Regions from separate parts of the Nocardioides sp. JCM 18998 genome, predicted to be linked through region 3. Evidence: predicted binding sites of a transcription regulator. Region 3 holds the regulator's gene; each other region holds the start of a gene.
The links. Region 3 encodes LexA, which represses DNA repair genes until DNA is damaged. Its sites were predicted from a motif close to TCGAACANNTGTTCGA; they were not measured.
Positions count from the first base shown of each region.

Region 1: a site for LexA is predicted at 1,522-1,537, ahead of ACZ5L9_RS00775 (HNH endonuclease signature motif containing protein). Genes of this name have one in related genera too.
Region 2: a site for LexA is predicted at 2,384-2,399, ahead of ruvC (crossover junction endodeoxyribonuclease RuvC). Genes of this name have one in related genera too.

Region 1 covers NZ_AP043886.1:158,462-162,736, reverse strand. The annotation lists gene ACZ5L9_RS00780 (M1 family metallopeptidase) at 1-1,106, shown strand, start outside; gene ACZ5L9_RS00775 (HNH endonuclease signature motif containing protein) at 1,602-2,891, shown strand; gene ACZ5L9_RS00770 (NAD(P)/FAD-dependent oxidoreductase) at 2,900-4,267, opposite strand; gene ACZ5L9_RS00765 (Lrp/AsnC family transcriptional regulator) at 4,264-4,275, opposite strand, start outside.
Region 2 covers NZ_AP043886.1:3,290,514-3,294,788, reverse strand. The annotation lists gene ruvB (Holliday junction branch migration DNA helicase RuvB) at 30-1,109, opposite strand; gene ruvA (Holliday junction branch migration protein RuvA) at 1,122-1,742, opposite strand; gene ruvC (crossover junction endodeoxyribonuclease RuvC) at 1,739-2,371, opposite strand; gene ACZ5L9_RS15525 (YebC/PmpR family DNA-binding transcriptional regulator) at 2,543-3,313, opposite strand; gene pdxT (pyridoxal 5'-phosphate synthase glutaminase subunit PdxT) at 3,324-3,911, opposite strand; gene ACZ5L9_RS15515 (hypothetical protein) at 3,929-4,275, opposite strand, start outside.
Region 3 covers NZ_AP043886.1:635,919-640,193, forward strand. The annotation lists gene nrdR (transcriptional regulator NrdR) at 14-478, opposite strand; gene ACZ5L9_RS03025 (hypothetical protein) at 772-1,113, shown strand; gene ACZ5L9_RS03030 (LysM peptidoglycan-binding domain-containing protein) at 1,055-1,444, opposite strand; gene lexA (transcriptional repressor LexA) at 1,691-2,413, shown strand; gene ACZ5L9_RS03040 (phosphatase PAP2 family protein) at 2,485-3,270, shown strand; gene ACZ5L9_RS03045 (MXAN_6640 family putative metalloprotease) at 3,267-4,275, shown strand, end outside.

The DNA.
Region 1 (4,275 bases), 480 kb from region 3:
TCGCGACCTTCAGCAGGCCCGACGCGCACGAGCTGCGGATCACCCCGGCGCATCCGATCGCGCGGGGCGCGACCTTCACCGTGACGGTCAGCTACGCCGGCTTCCCGGGCAGGATCTGCTGGCAGGGCGAGTGCGACTGGCTCGCCGACGGCGGCGAGGTCACCGCCATGAACGAGCCGCACATGGCGGCCTGGTGGTTCCCGTCGAACGACACCCCGGCAGACGCCGCCACGATGGACATCAGCGTCACCGTCCCCGCGAGCAAGACGGTCGTCGCCAACGGCCGCCAGGTCAGCCGTACGGTCGACGGGGCGCTCGCCACCACCCGCTGGGTCGCGCGCGACCCGATGGCGCCTTACCTCGCGTACTTCACCGCCGGAGACTACGAGGTCGCGCAGGGCACCAGCCACGGCCTGCCGTGGCTGGTCGCGGTCTCCGACGAGCTGCCGGCCCCGGAGCGGGCCCGGTCGATGCGGCTGATGCGGCAGACGCCCGCCATCACCCACTGGCTGACCGGCCGGCTCGGGCCGTACCCCTTCGAGACGGTCGGCGGCGTCACCACCGCTCTCAACCCGGGCTTCGCGCTGGAGAACCAGACCCGTCCGACCTATCCGGTGCTCGACGCCGAGCGGACCACCACGGTGGTGCACGAGCTGGCGCACCAGTGGTTCGGCGATTCGGTGCGGCTCTCGCGCTGGCGCGACGTGTGGCTCAACGAGGGCTTCGCGACCTTCATGGAGTGGTCTTGGACCGAGGCCCACGGCGGCCCCTCGGCGCAGGATCGGCTCCAGAGCGACTATGCGCGGCTGCTCGGGCGGTTCTGGTCGACCCGCGTCGCCCAGCCCGGGGCGTCGCGCCTGTGGACCGCGCAGGTCTACCAGCGCGGCGCGCTCACCCTGCAGGCCCTGCGCAACCGCGTGGGGGAGCGGGACTTCTGGTTGATCATGCGGGGCTGGGCGAGCAGCCACGCCGGCCGCGCCGCGACGACGAAGGAGTTCGAGCAGTACGCCGCTCACGTGTCGGGCGAGCACCTCCGTGGGTTCTTCAAGGCGTGGCTGGAGACGCCGCGCCGCCCCGCTCGCACGGCTGCGAACGGCCTCGACTAGGCCCTCCCGCACGACCGGCTCGGCCCTCCGGCACCGCCGACTCGGCCCTCCCGCACGACCGACTCGGCCCTCCCGCACGGTCGACTCGGCCCTCCGACACGTTGTCTTTGGACGGGACCACACGCATGGTGGTCCGACGGTGCTGTGCTCCGCGCTGGGACGGTGCCAAGACAGGTAGGTGGCACCCGCTGTACCGCTCTTCTCTTGTTGGTCTTCGTGATCGCCAGCAGGCCGTACGTACGCCACCCGCCCACCGGCAGCTGCCGGTGGGCGGGTGGCGTACCGGAGGCGACGGTCCCAGCCACGATTTCAAGGGAAGAGCGGCACAGAGAGTGCCAGTCGAGTGTCTTGGCACAGACCGCGAGACGAGCACAGTTCCGTCGGGCCACCAGCCCCGTGGCACAGAAAGAGACACGGGAAGATATATTCGAAAAGGGATCTCTGAACAGGTGATCTGGATCCAAAACTGTCGGACCCTGTCCGTAGATTCGAACCATGACCACCGCACTCGCCCTTGAGCTCGACCGGGACACCCCTGTCGGGCTCCTGGATGCGATGGGCGCGGCGCGCGAGGACGCCCGCCAAGCCGAGATCCGGCTCATGCGCCTCGCCTTGGACTGGGCGGACCTGCACTCGACCGACTCGATCGATCGGGCGATGACGGTGCCGGGCACCGACCACGAGCTCGCGATCGCGGGCGAAGGGGCGCCGCTGGTCGCGGAGTTCGCCGTCGCCGAGCTCGCTACCGTCCTGGGACGCTCGGCCGACTCGGCCCGGTTGTGGCTCGGGACCGTGCTCGAGCTGCGGTATCGCCTCCCGTTGGTGTGGGCACGAATGGCGTCGGGACCGTTGGAACCGTTCAAGGCCCGCCAGATCGCATCCCAGACCCTCACCCTGCCCCCGGACGCGGCAGCCTGGGTGGATGCCCAGGTGGCACCGGACGCGCACAAGATCGGGATCGTGCGCCTCGAACGCCTCGTCACCGAGGCGATCCGACGCTTCGACCCCGAACAGGCCCACGCCGACGAGATCGCTGCTGCCGAGCACCGCCACGTCAGCGTCCATGACCGCGACGTCACCGGTGGTTGCGCCGGGTTGAGTGCGTCCCTGGATGTGGTGGATGCCCGCGACTTCGAGACAGCGATCGCCCGCGCCGCCCACCAACTCCTGCTGAACGGCTCCGAGGAGCCACTCGACGTGCGGCGGGCGTTGGCGGTGGGAGAGATCGCGCGCCGCGAACTCGCACTCGGCCTGACCACCGGAGAGATCACCACCGGCGGGTCGGCCGCGACGCTGTACGTCCACCTGCACGTGGGCGAGCCGGAGGTGGCTCGTGTGGAGCACGGCTCCGGCGACTACGTGGTCGGGATCGAGCGGCTCCGCACCCGGCTCACCCGCCCCGGCACGACGGTGAGCATTCGGCCGGTGATCGACCTCAACACCGACCTCGTCTCGTCGGGCTACCAGCCCTCAGCGACGCTGCGGGAGCAGATCGTGCTGCGCAACCGGGTCTGCGTGTTCCCGCACTGCACCCGCAGCGCCCGGACCGCGGATCTGGACCACATCGACCCCTACGAACACGGCGGGTCCACCACCTCGGCGAATCTGGCGCCCCTGTGTCGGCTGCATCATCGGGTCAAGACCCATGCTGGCTGGGGGTACACCCAGTTGAGTCCCGGCGAGTTCCTCTGGACCAGCCCCCACCACCAGGCCTTCCACGTCGACCCCACCGGGACGACGGACGCGTCGAGGCTCGCCGCGCTCACACCTCAACCACCGGGCTGATCCACGCGTCAGCCCAGGAACGGCGCTGTTGCGCGGGCGAGCCAGGAGGGCTTGCCGGTGAGGGCCTCCTCGCGGTCCGCGAGGGTGGTGGCTACGAGGCCGGCGTTGACACCGAGCCATCGGAGGGGCTCGGGCTCCCACTGCGGGGAGCGGTGGCCGACCCAGGGCAGAGCGGTGAGTGCCGTGGACTCGCCGAGGATCAGGTCGCGCAGCGTGCGGCCGGCGAGGTTGGTGGTGGAGACGCCGTCGCCGACGTACCCGCCCGCCCACGCAAGCCCGGTCGTCTGATCGAGCCCGACGGAGGCGCACCAGTCCCGGGCGATGCCGAGCGCGCCGCCCCACGAATGGGTGAAGCGCGCGCCGGTGAGGACCGGGAAGAGGTCGGCGACGGTGGCACGCAGGGCGGCGAAGACCCGCTCGTCCTCCTCGTAGCGTCCCCCGGTGCGCGATCCGAACGCGTACGGCGCGCCGCGGCCGCCGAAGACGAGCCGGTCGTCCGCAGTGCGCTGACCGTAGACCACGAGGTGGCGGTGGTCGGCGAACGTCTCGCGTTGTGCCAGCCCGATCTCCTCCCACACCGACGCCGGCAGGGGAGCGGTGGCGACGATCAGCGAGTGCACCGGGATCACCTCGCGCTCGAGGCCGGCGAGCGCGGGCGTGTAGCCCTCGGTCGCGCGGACGACGACATCGGCGGTGACGGTCCCGCGGGCGGTGACAGCGCGATGCGGCTCGATGGCGGTGACGCGGGTCCGCTCGTGGATCGTGACGCCGAGCCGCTCGACCACGGCGGCCAGGCCACGTGCGAGCTTGAGCGGGTGCACCGCCGCGCAGTCGGGGGTGTAGGTCGCACCGACCACGCCCGTCGCCCGTACGCGAGCGGTGGCCTCGGATGCCGAGAGCAGGCGGACGTCGTCGAGTCCCCACGACCCGGCGTGTGCGACCTCTTCGCGGGCACGAGCCAGCTGCGGCTCGTTGCGTGCCAGCACGATGGTGCCGCCCTTGGCGATGTCGGCCTCGATGCCCTCAGCGGCGGCGACGGCGATCACTTCGTCGATCGAGGCGCGCATCGCGGCGTGCTGCGCCAGCGCCGCGGTACGTGACGACATCTCGGCGAGCGACTCCAGCGAGGCCGGGAAGAGCGCGGAGCACCAGCCGCCGTTGCGGCCGGAGGCGCCGAAGCCGGCCGTCTCGGCCTCGAGGATCACGATCCGCAGGTCGGGCCGGGCCGAGGCGAGGTAGTAGGCGGTCCACAGCCCGGTGTAGCCGGCACCGACGATCGCGACGTCGCACGCCATGTCCCCGGACAGGGCGGGACGTGCTGTGGGAGCCGGGCCGGCCGTCGTCTCCCACACCGACCCCGTGACGGTCGGCCTCACGCCGGGAC
Region 2 (4,275 bases), 1.7 Mb from region 3:
TCCGACCCAGCCGCCCTCGGTGGCCGCGCTCAGTCGTCGAGCAGCGTTTCCCAGCCGTTCATGCCACCCGCAGGCGCCTTCAGCCCGAGGTGGGCCCAGGCGGCAGGGGTGGCGATGCGACCGCGGGGCGTACGGGCGAGGAAGCCGTTGCGCACGAGGAACGGCTCGGCGACCTCCTCCACGGTCTCGCGCTCCTCGCCGACGGCGACGGCGAGGGTGGAGATGCCGACCGGTCCCCCGCCGAAGCGACGGCAGAGCGCGTCCAGGACGGCGCGGTCGAGCCTGTCGAGGCCGAGCGGGTCGACCTCGTAGAGGTCGAGCGCCTTGCGGGCCAGGTCGCGGGTGACGTTGCCGTCGGCGCGGACCTGGGCGTAGTCGCGGACCCGGCGCAGCAGCCGGTTGGCGATGCGTGGGGTGCCGCGCGAGCGCGAGGCGATCTCGGCGGAGCCCTCGGCGTTGATCTCCACGCCGAGCAGGCCCGCGGAACGGCGCACGATGAGGTCGAGCTCGTCGGGCTCGTAGAACTCCAGATGGCCGGTGAAGCCGAACCGGTCGCGCAGCGGACCGGGCAGCAGGCCGGCGCGGGTGGTGGCGCCGACGAGGGTGAACGGCGGCAGGTCGAGCGGGATCGCGGTGGCGCCGGGGCCCTTGCCGATGACCACGTCGACCCGGAAGTCCTCCATCGCGAGGTAGAGCATCTCCTCGGCGGGCCGCGACATCCGGTGGACCTCGTCGACGAAGAGGACGTCGCCCTCGTTGAGCCCGCTGAGGATCGCCGCCAGGTCGCCGGCATGGGTGATCGCCGGGCCACTGGTGAGGCGCAGCGGGGTGCCCATCTCCGCGGCGATGATCATCGCCAGGGTGGTCTTGCCGAGTCCGGGCGGGCCGCTCAGCAGGACGTGGTCGGGGGCGCGTCCGCGCTGCTTGGCCGCCTCGAGGACCAGGCCGAGCTGGGCGCGGACGCGGGTCTGTCCGACGACCTCGTCCAGACTCTTCGGTCGCAGTGCCGCCTCGATCGCCCGCTCGTCCTCCGCGACGTCGACCGTCTCGGCGGCGGTGAGCCCGTCGAGGTAGGCGTTCTCGGCCGCTGTCAGCTCGTCGTCGTACATCGCGCGTACGCCTTATGCCTTGCTCAGCGACCGCAGCGCGGCGCGCAGCAGGGCGCCGACGTCCGGGACCCCGTTGGCCGAGCTGGTGGTGTCCGCCTGGTCGGCGACCGCCTCGACGGCCTTCTCCGCGTCCTTGACGGCGTATCCGAGGCCGGTGAGCCCCTGGACGACCTGGTCGCGCCATGGCGCGACGGGAGCACCGGGGGTGCCGCTGGGCAGGCCGGCGCGTACGGGAGCGCCGATCCGGTCCTTGAGCTCGAGGATGATCCGCTGCGCGCCCTTCTGACCGATGCCGGGCACGCGGGTCAGGGTCTTGACGTCGTCGCCGGCGATCGCGGTACGCATCCCGTCCGGCGAGAGGACCGCGAGCATCGCCTGGGCGAGCTTGGGGCCGACGCCGGAGGCGGTCTGCAGCAGCTCGAACATCTGCTTCTCGTCCTCGTCGGCGAAGCCGAAGAGGGTCAGGCTGTCCTCGCGGACGACCATGCTGCTGGGCAGGCTGGCCTCGGCGCCGGTGCGGAGCGTGGCCAGGGTGGCCGGGGTGCACATCAGCTCGAGGCCGATGCCACCGACCTCGACCACGGCGCTGGTCAGCGTCACGGCGGCCACGGTGCCACGGACGAAAGCGATCACTTCGTTCCCATCGTCGTACGGGTGGAGCGGGCGGCACGCGCCAGGCGCGCCTTGTTGTCCTGCGAGCGCGCCAGTGCCTCCTGGATGCGGGCCTGGTTGCGCGCGGCGGTGCTGCCGGCGCCGGCACGGCTCGCGGCCTGATCGATGCGGGCCTGAGCGCCGCCGCGCCAGATGTGGGTGATGGCCAGGGCGAGCGCGTCGGCGGCGTCGGCCGGCTTCGGCATCTCGGAGAGCCGCAGGATGCGGGTCACCATCGCACCGACCTGCGCCTTGTCGGCGCGACCGTTGCCGGAGACGGCGGCCTTGACCTCGGACGGGGTGTGCATCGCCACCGGGATGCCCCGGCGCGCCGCACACACCATGGCCAGGCCGCTGGCCTGGGCTGTGCCCATGATCGTGGAGACGTCGGAGCGGGCGAAGATCCGCTCGATGCTGACCGCGTCGGGGCGATGCTCCTCGATCCAGGCATCGATGCCCTTCTCGATGGTGACCAGGCGCTCCCAGACCGGCAGGGTCGAGGTCGTCTTGATGACGTTGACGTCGATCAGGGTCAGCGGCTTGCCGAGGTCGCCGTCGACGACCCCGATGCCGCAGCGGGTCAGGCCGGGGTCGATCCCGAGCACACGCATCCCACACCTCCTTCGAACGTCTGTTCGCAGGCTATCGGATGGGCGCCGGGCCCGGACGAGGGACACGCCCGTGTCGGCTCATCGAGGTATGCAGCGAAATAGGCACTTCCCGTGCGGAGTTCCGCACGGGAAGTGTCGGTTGGGCTGCATACCTCGACGAACCGTCGAGGATCACTCCTCGTCGAGCTGCTCCAGGATCTCGTCCGAGATGTCGGCGTTGGAGAAGACGTTCTGCACGTCGTCGAGGTCGTCGATGGCGTCGACGAGCTTCATCACCTTCGCGGCGGTCTCGGCGTCGGCGACCGGGATCTCCATGCTGGCCACGAACTCCACGTCGGCGGACTCGTAGTCGAGGCCCGCCTCCTGGACGGCCGTACGCACGGCGACCACGTCGGTCGGCTCCGCGTAGACCTGCCAGGCCTCGCCGAGGTCGTTGACGTCCTCGGCGCCGGCCTCGAGCGTGGCCTCGAGGACGGCGTCCTCGTCCACGGTCTTGTCGTCCTGCGCCTTGTTGAGGATGACGATGCCCTTGCGGCCGAAGAGCCGGCTGACCGAGCCCGGGTCGGCCATCGTGCCGCCGTTGCGGGTGACGGCGGTGCGGACCTCCATCGCGGCGCGGTTCTTGTTGTCGGTCAGACACTCCACGAGGAGCGCGACGCCGGCAGGACCGTAGACCTCGTACATGATGGTCGAGTAGTCGACGCCACCGCCGTCGAGGCCGCCGCCGCGCTTACGGGCGCGCTCGATGTTGTCGTTCGGGACCGACTGCTTCTTCGCCTTGTAGATCGCGTCGAACAGCGTCGGGTTGCCGGAGGGGTCGGGGCCACCCATCTTGGCCGCGATCTCGATGTTCTTGATGAGCTTCGCCCACAGCTTGCTGCGCTTCGCGTCGATCGCAGCCTTCTTGTGCTTCGTGGTCGCCCATTTGGAGTGCCCAGACATGGGCAGGATCTTACTGAGCGCGCACCATCTCCACGAACACCCCGTGCATCCGGGCGTCCTGACCCACCTCCGGGTGGAAGCTGGTGGCGAGCAGATGGCCCTGCCGTACGGCCACGGGGTGGCCCTGGCCCGCCACCTGGGAGCGCGCCAGCACCTCGACCTCGGGGCCGGTCTCCTCGACCCACGGAGCACGGATGAAGACGGCGTGCACCGGCTCATCGAGGCCCCGTACGTCCAGGTCGTCCTCGAAGGAGTCGACCTGGCGGCCGAACGCGTTGCGGCGGACCGTGATGTCCAGACCGCCGATCGTCTCCTGGCCCGCGATGCCGTCGACGATGCGGTCCGCGAGCAGGATCATCCCGGCACAGGTGCCGAAGGCCGGCATCCCGCCGCGGATCCGCTCACGCAGCGGCTCGAGCAGCTCGAAGTTGCGGGCGAGCTTGGCGATCGTGGTCGACTCCCCGCCGGGGATCACCAGCCCGTCGCACTGCTCCAGCTCGCTGGTCCGGCGGACCGTCAGGGTCTCCGCCCCCAGGCTGTCGAGACTCGCGACGTGCTCCCGCACGTCACCTTGCAGGGCAAGCACACCGATCCGCACCGCTGGAGTGTAGGGCGCTACGGGGTGTAGGTCCCCACGCAGGCCGTGAACGCGCTGACGCCGACGACGCCGGTGACCGAGACCCGGTAGCCGACGGTGTCGGTCGTCGAGACCCAGTTGGTGTTGAGCAGGCCGCTCTGCACCGAGATGTAGTAGGTCGTCTGCAGGGCCAGCAGCGAGCCGGGCATCGGCCACGAGGTCGTCGTGGTGGTGAGCGTCGACGGCGCCGCAGTGGCGCTGCCGGCCCGGTAGGTGATGACGTAACGGGTCGGCACGGGGCCGGTCGTCGGCGCCGTCCAGGAGAGCGTCGGCGAGGCGAGGAGGCCGGCGCCGGTGCAGCTCATGCCGGTCGGCGGTCGCAGGT
Region 3 (4,275 bases):
TTATCCCTGAGTGTCAGCCGGCAGGGCTGAGGCTGCGCTCGGCGCGCAGCTTGGCGATCTCGTCCTCGAAGTCGTCCGCCGACTCGAACTGTCGGTAGACGGAGGCGAACCGCAGGTACGCGACCTGGTCGAGCGTGCTCAGCGGCGCGAGGATGGCCATGCCGACCTCGTGCGCGGGCACCTCGGCGTAGCCGCTCGTACGGAGCGTGTTCTCGACCTCCTGGCCCAGGCAGGCCAGCTGGTCCTCGGTGACCGGGCGGCCCTTGCAGGCCTTGCGGACGCCGGCGACCGCCTTGTCGCGGTTGAACGGCTCGGTCGCACCGGAGCGCTTGAGCACGGTCAGCTGCATCAGCTCGACGGTGGTGAACCGCTTCTCGCAGCCCTGGCACTGACGACGCCGGCGGATCGAGCCGCCGTCCTCGGCCACCCGGGAGTCGAGGACCTTCGTGTCGTTGTGCCGGCAGTAGGGGCAGTGCATGACGGTCCTCCTTCCTCGGGTGGTCTCTGCATCGTTCATGGGGCTCGCCGGTGTGGATCCCCCTGTGGAGGAAGCCGCCCCGACTGTGGAGAACGCGTCGCGATCTGTGCAACGAGCACGCACAAATGTGAACTAGATGTGGATAACTACATCCGTGTAACTACTAGATGTAGTGGTGACTCTATGCCCCGGCCGCAAGGCATGCAAGTGCTCCGGCGCGGCGCGCCGCGAGACCTCGGCGTGTCGCGCTCAAGGGGCGCCAAAGCGCCCCATCTCAGGAGAGAATGTGGCGCGTGGGGCAGCAGAACAGTGGCAAGCGCAAGGGCAGCCGGAGGGCGGCTCGGCCGCCGCGACGGTTCCGCAGGGACGTCTTCGCGCTGGCGCTCGGCGTCACGGTGGCGCTGATCGCGTGGGGCTATCTGGTCTATGCCGCGATCGACTTCGGTGGCGATGCACGCGACGGCGACGGCGCGTCGTGGCTCTTCCTGCTGCTGGCCGCGATCGGAGCCGCGGCGTGCCTCTTCGTCGCGCTGCTGCTGGGCGCCCGGGCACTCCGGGCGCTGGCGAGCGCTCCCGTCAGTTCGGGATACGCAGAGTCTGACCAGCCGACAGGCTCGCACCAGCGAGGCCATTGATCTTCTCGATGTGATCGATCATCGCGCGGACGTCGCCGTCGTCGGAGGCCGCCGACGCGAGGTCCCACAGCGTGTCGCCGGGGGCGACGACCACGGAGTGGGTCGACTCCGGGGCACCGGCCTGCGAGGCGGCGCCGGCGCCGTTGGAGATGAGCAGGCCGACGCCGAGCAGCGCGATCAGGCCGACGACGAAGACGACCACGCGACCGCGTCGGGTGAGCCGCAGCGTCGAGCCCTGACGCGGCGCGCGGGCCGCAGTCGCCGGGCGGACCGCTCGGACGTCGGTCGTACGCGGCGTCTCGAACAGCTGGTCGAGGGTCATCGAGCTCATGTCAGTCTCCTGGGGAAGGCGGGACTTGGTGTGTCCGAGACGATGTCTAACCGCGACCACTGACAGTTTTCGGTGGAGCGACCATCAGCGGCTTTCGATCAGACGTTCGATCGAACACATGAGCGAGAGTAGAACAAAGGTTCGAACTCGTTCAAGTGTTCGAACGAGATTTCTTGTGCCGTCTCGCGACACGCCGGATCGAACATCTGTTTGAATCCACCCGGGCGCGGCACTACCGTGAGACGCATGACCTCCAAGGAGCAGAGCAACCTGGCTGAGCTGCCCGACGGCCCGCCGGATGCGACCGGCCTCACCTACCGCCAGCAGCGCATCCTCGGTCACCTGCGCGACTGCATCGAGCAGCGCGGCTATCCGCCGAGCATGCGCGAGATCGGCACCGCGGTGGGCCTGACCTCGACCAGCTCGGTCGCCCATCAGCTCAAGGTCCTCGAGCAGAAGGGGTTCATCAAGCGCGACCCCCATCGCCCGCGCGCTCTCGAGGTCTTCCTGCCCGAGGTGCTCAAGGCCCGCAAGGCGATCAGCGGCGCCGAGGAGGTCGACTACGACGAGACCGGCATCGGCGACAGCCGCCCCGAGGCGCACTACGTCCCGCTGGTCGGCACCATCGCCGCGGGCGCACCGATCCTGGCCGAGGAGCAGACCGAGGCGGTCTTCCCCCTGCCGCGCGAGCTCGTCGGCGACGGCCAGCTGTTCCTGCTCAAGGTCAAGGGCGACTCGATGATCGAGGCGGCGATCTGCGACGGCGACTACATCGTCATCCAGCAGGCGCAGACCGCGAACAACGGCGACTTCGTGGCCGCGATGCTCGACGGCGAGGCGACCGTCAAGGAGTTCCGCCGCAAGGACGGCAAGCTCTGGCTGCTCCCCCACAACTCCGCGCTCGAGCCGATCGACGGGACCAATGCCACGATCCTGGGCAAGGTCACCGCCGTGCTACGCAGCCTGTGAAGGCGACCTCGGCATAATATCGGTGGGATCGGGCACGCCCGATCCCACCGTTTTTCTCAGGAGGCACCCGCGTGCAGGAGAACGTCATCGCCGGCGATGAGGCGATCCTCGCCCCGCCGACGGGGCGTCGCACCATCCGCCAGCGCCTCTCCACCGTCGGCGCCGGCCTGCGCGAGCTCCTGCTCATCTCGGCGCTCTACGTCGGCTACACCCTCTCGCGCCGGCTCGCCAGCGACGCCCGCGAGCCGGCGATCCACCGCGCGAAGGAGCTGCTCCGGATCGAGCGGGCCGTACGGCTCAACTGGGAACACCCGATCAACGACTTCTTCGTGCGCCACGACACGATCGGCCTGCTCGCCTCGTTCTGGTACGCCACCGCGCACTACATCATCACGCTCTCGGTGCTGGTCTGGCTCTACTTCAAGGGGCGCGACGCCTACATCCCCGCCCGTCGTGCGCTGCTCGTCACGACCGTCCTGGCGCTGACCCTCTACCTCATGCTGCCGACCGCGCCGCCGCGCTTCCTCGACGGCTACGCCGACGTGCTCGCCCTCCACTCCGACCAGGGTTGGTGGGGCTCCGACGCCTCCGCGCCCAAGGGTCTGGGCCACCTCACCAACGAGCTGGCGGCCTTCCCGTCTCTGCACGCGGGCTGGTCGCTGTGGTGCGCGATGGTGCTGCAACGACACGCCCGGTGGCGGATCGTCAAGATCCTCGGGTGGGCCGGCGCCTTCATCACGGCGGCTACCGTGATCGGTACGGGCAACCACTGGGTGCTCGACGTCCTGGTCGGCTGGATGGTGACCATCGCCGGCGTCGTGGCGGTTTGGGAGCTGACACCTAAACTGCCGGAGTGACGCGCGCCCTCCCCTCCTCCGCCGCCGCCCTGACCACCCTCGTGGTCGTGGTGGCGTCGCTGCTGTCCGTGTCCGTTGCGACCCCCGCTCAGGCGGAGCGCGGATCGGCGGTACGGCTACCGGCGGCGAGCGCGCTCGGCGACTCCGACGGCGATGCGCCGGGCGATGCGTCGATGTACCTGCGCCGGATCGCGCTGACCAAGAGCTCGCTGCGCGGCGCCGCCCGCAAGCGGGCCGAGGCCCAGGTCGCCCGCCCCAAGCTCGCCGGTGAGCGGATCGTCTGCTCCACCACCCACCCGATCTGCGTGCACTACGCGAGCGCGGGCGTCGACGCCCCCAAGGCGGGCGGCCCGATCACCCCACAGGTCGTGCTCAGCAACCTCGATCACATCTACTCGATCTACCAGAGCTCCGGCTACCGGATGCCCGAGGCCGACCACACCACCGGCGGTGGCACCACCCAGATCAACGGTGCGCCGGTGCCCGTCGACGACGTGGACATCTACCTGGCCAACATCGGTGATCAGGGCTACTACGGCTACTGCGCGCCCGAGCCGCTCGCCAGCGCGCCGTCCGCTCACCACACGCCGGCGTACTGCGTCCTCGACAACGACTACGCCGAGTTCCCGCACGGGACGCCGCTGTCCAACCTCCAGGTGACCGCCGCGCACGAGTTCTTCCACGCGGTGCAGTTCGCCTACGACGCGACCGAGGACCCGTGGTTCATGGAGTCCACCGCGGTGTGGATGGAGGACCAGGTCTTCGACAACATCAACGACAACATCCAGTACCTGCCATACGGGCCGCTGGGGAGGCCGTCGACCTCGCTCGACAAGAACACCACCTTCGGGGTGTACGGCGGCTGGATCTTCTTCCGCTGGGTCAGCGAGCATCACCCCCAGCTGGTCGGCCAGCTGCCCGGCATCATCCTGTCGATGTGGCAGCGCGCCGCGTCGGGCGCGCACGACCGCTACTCGCTCCAGGCCGTCAGCAGCGCACTCCAGG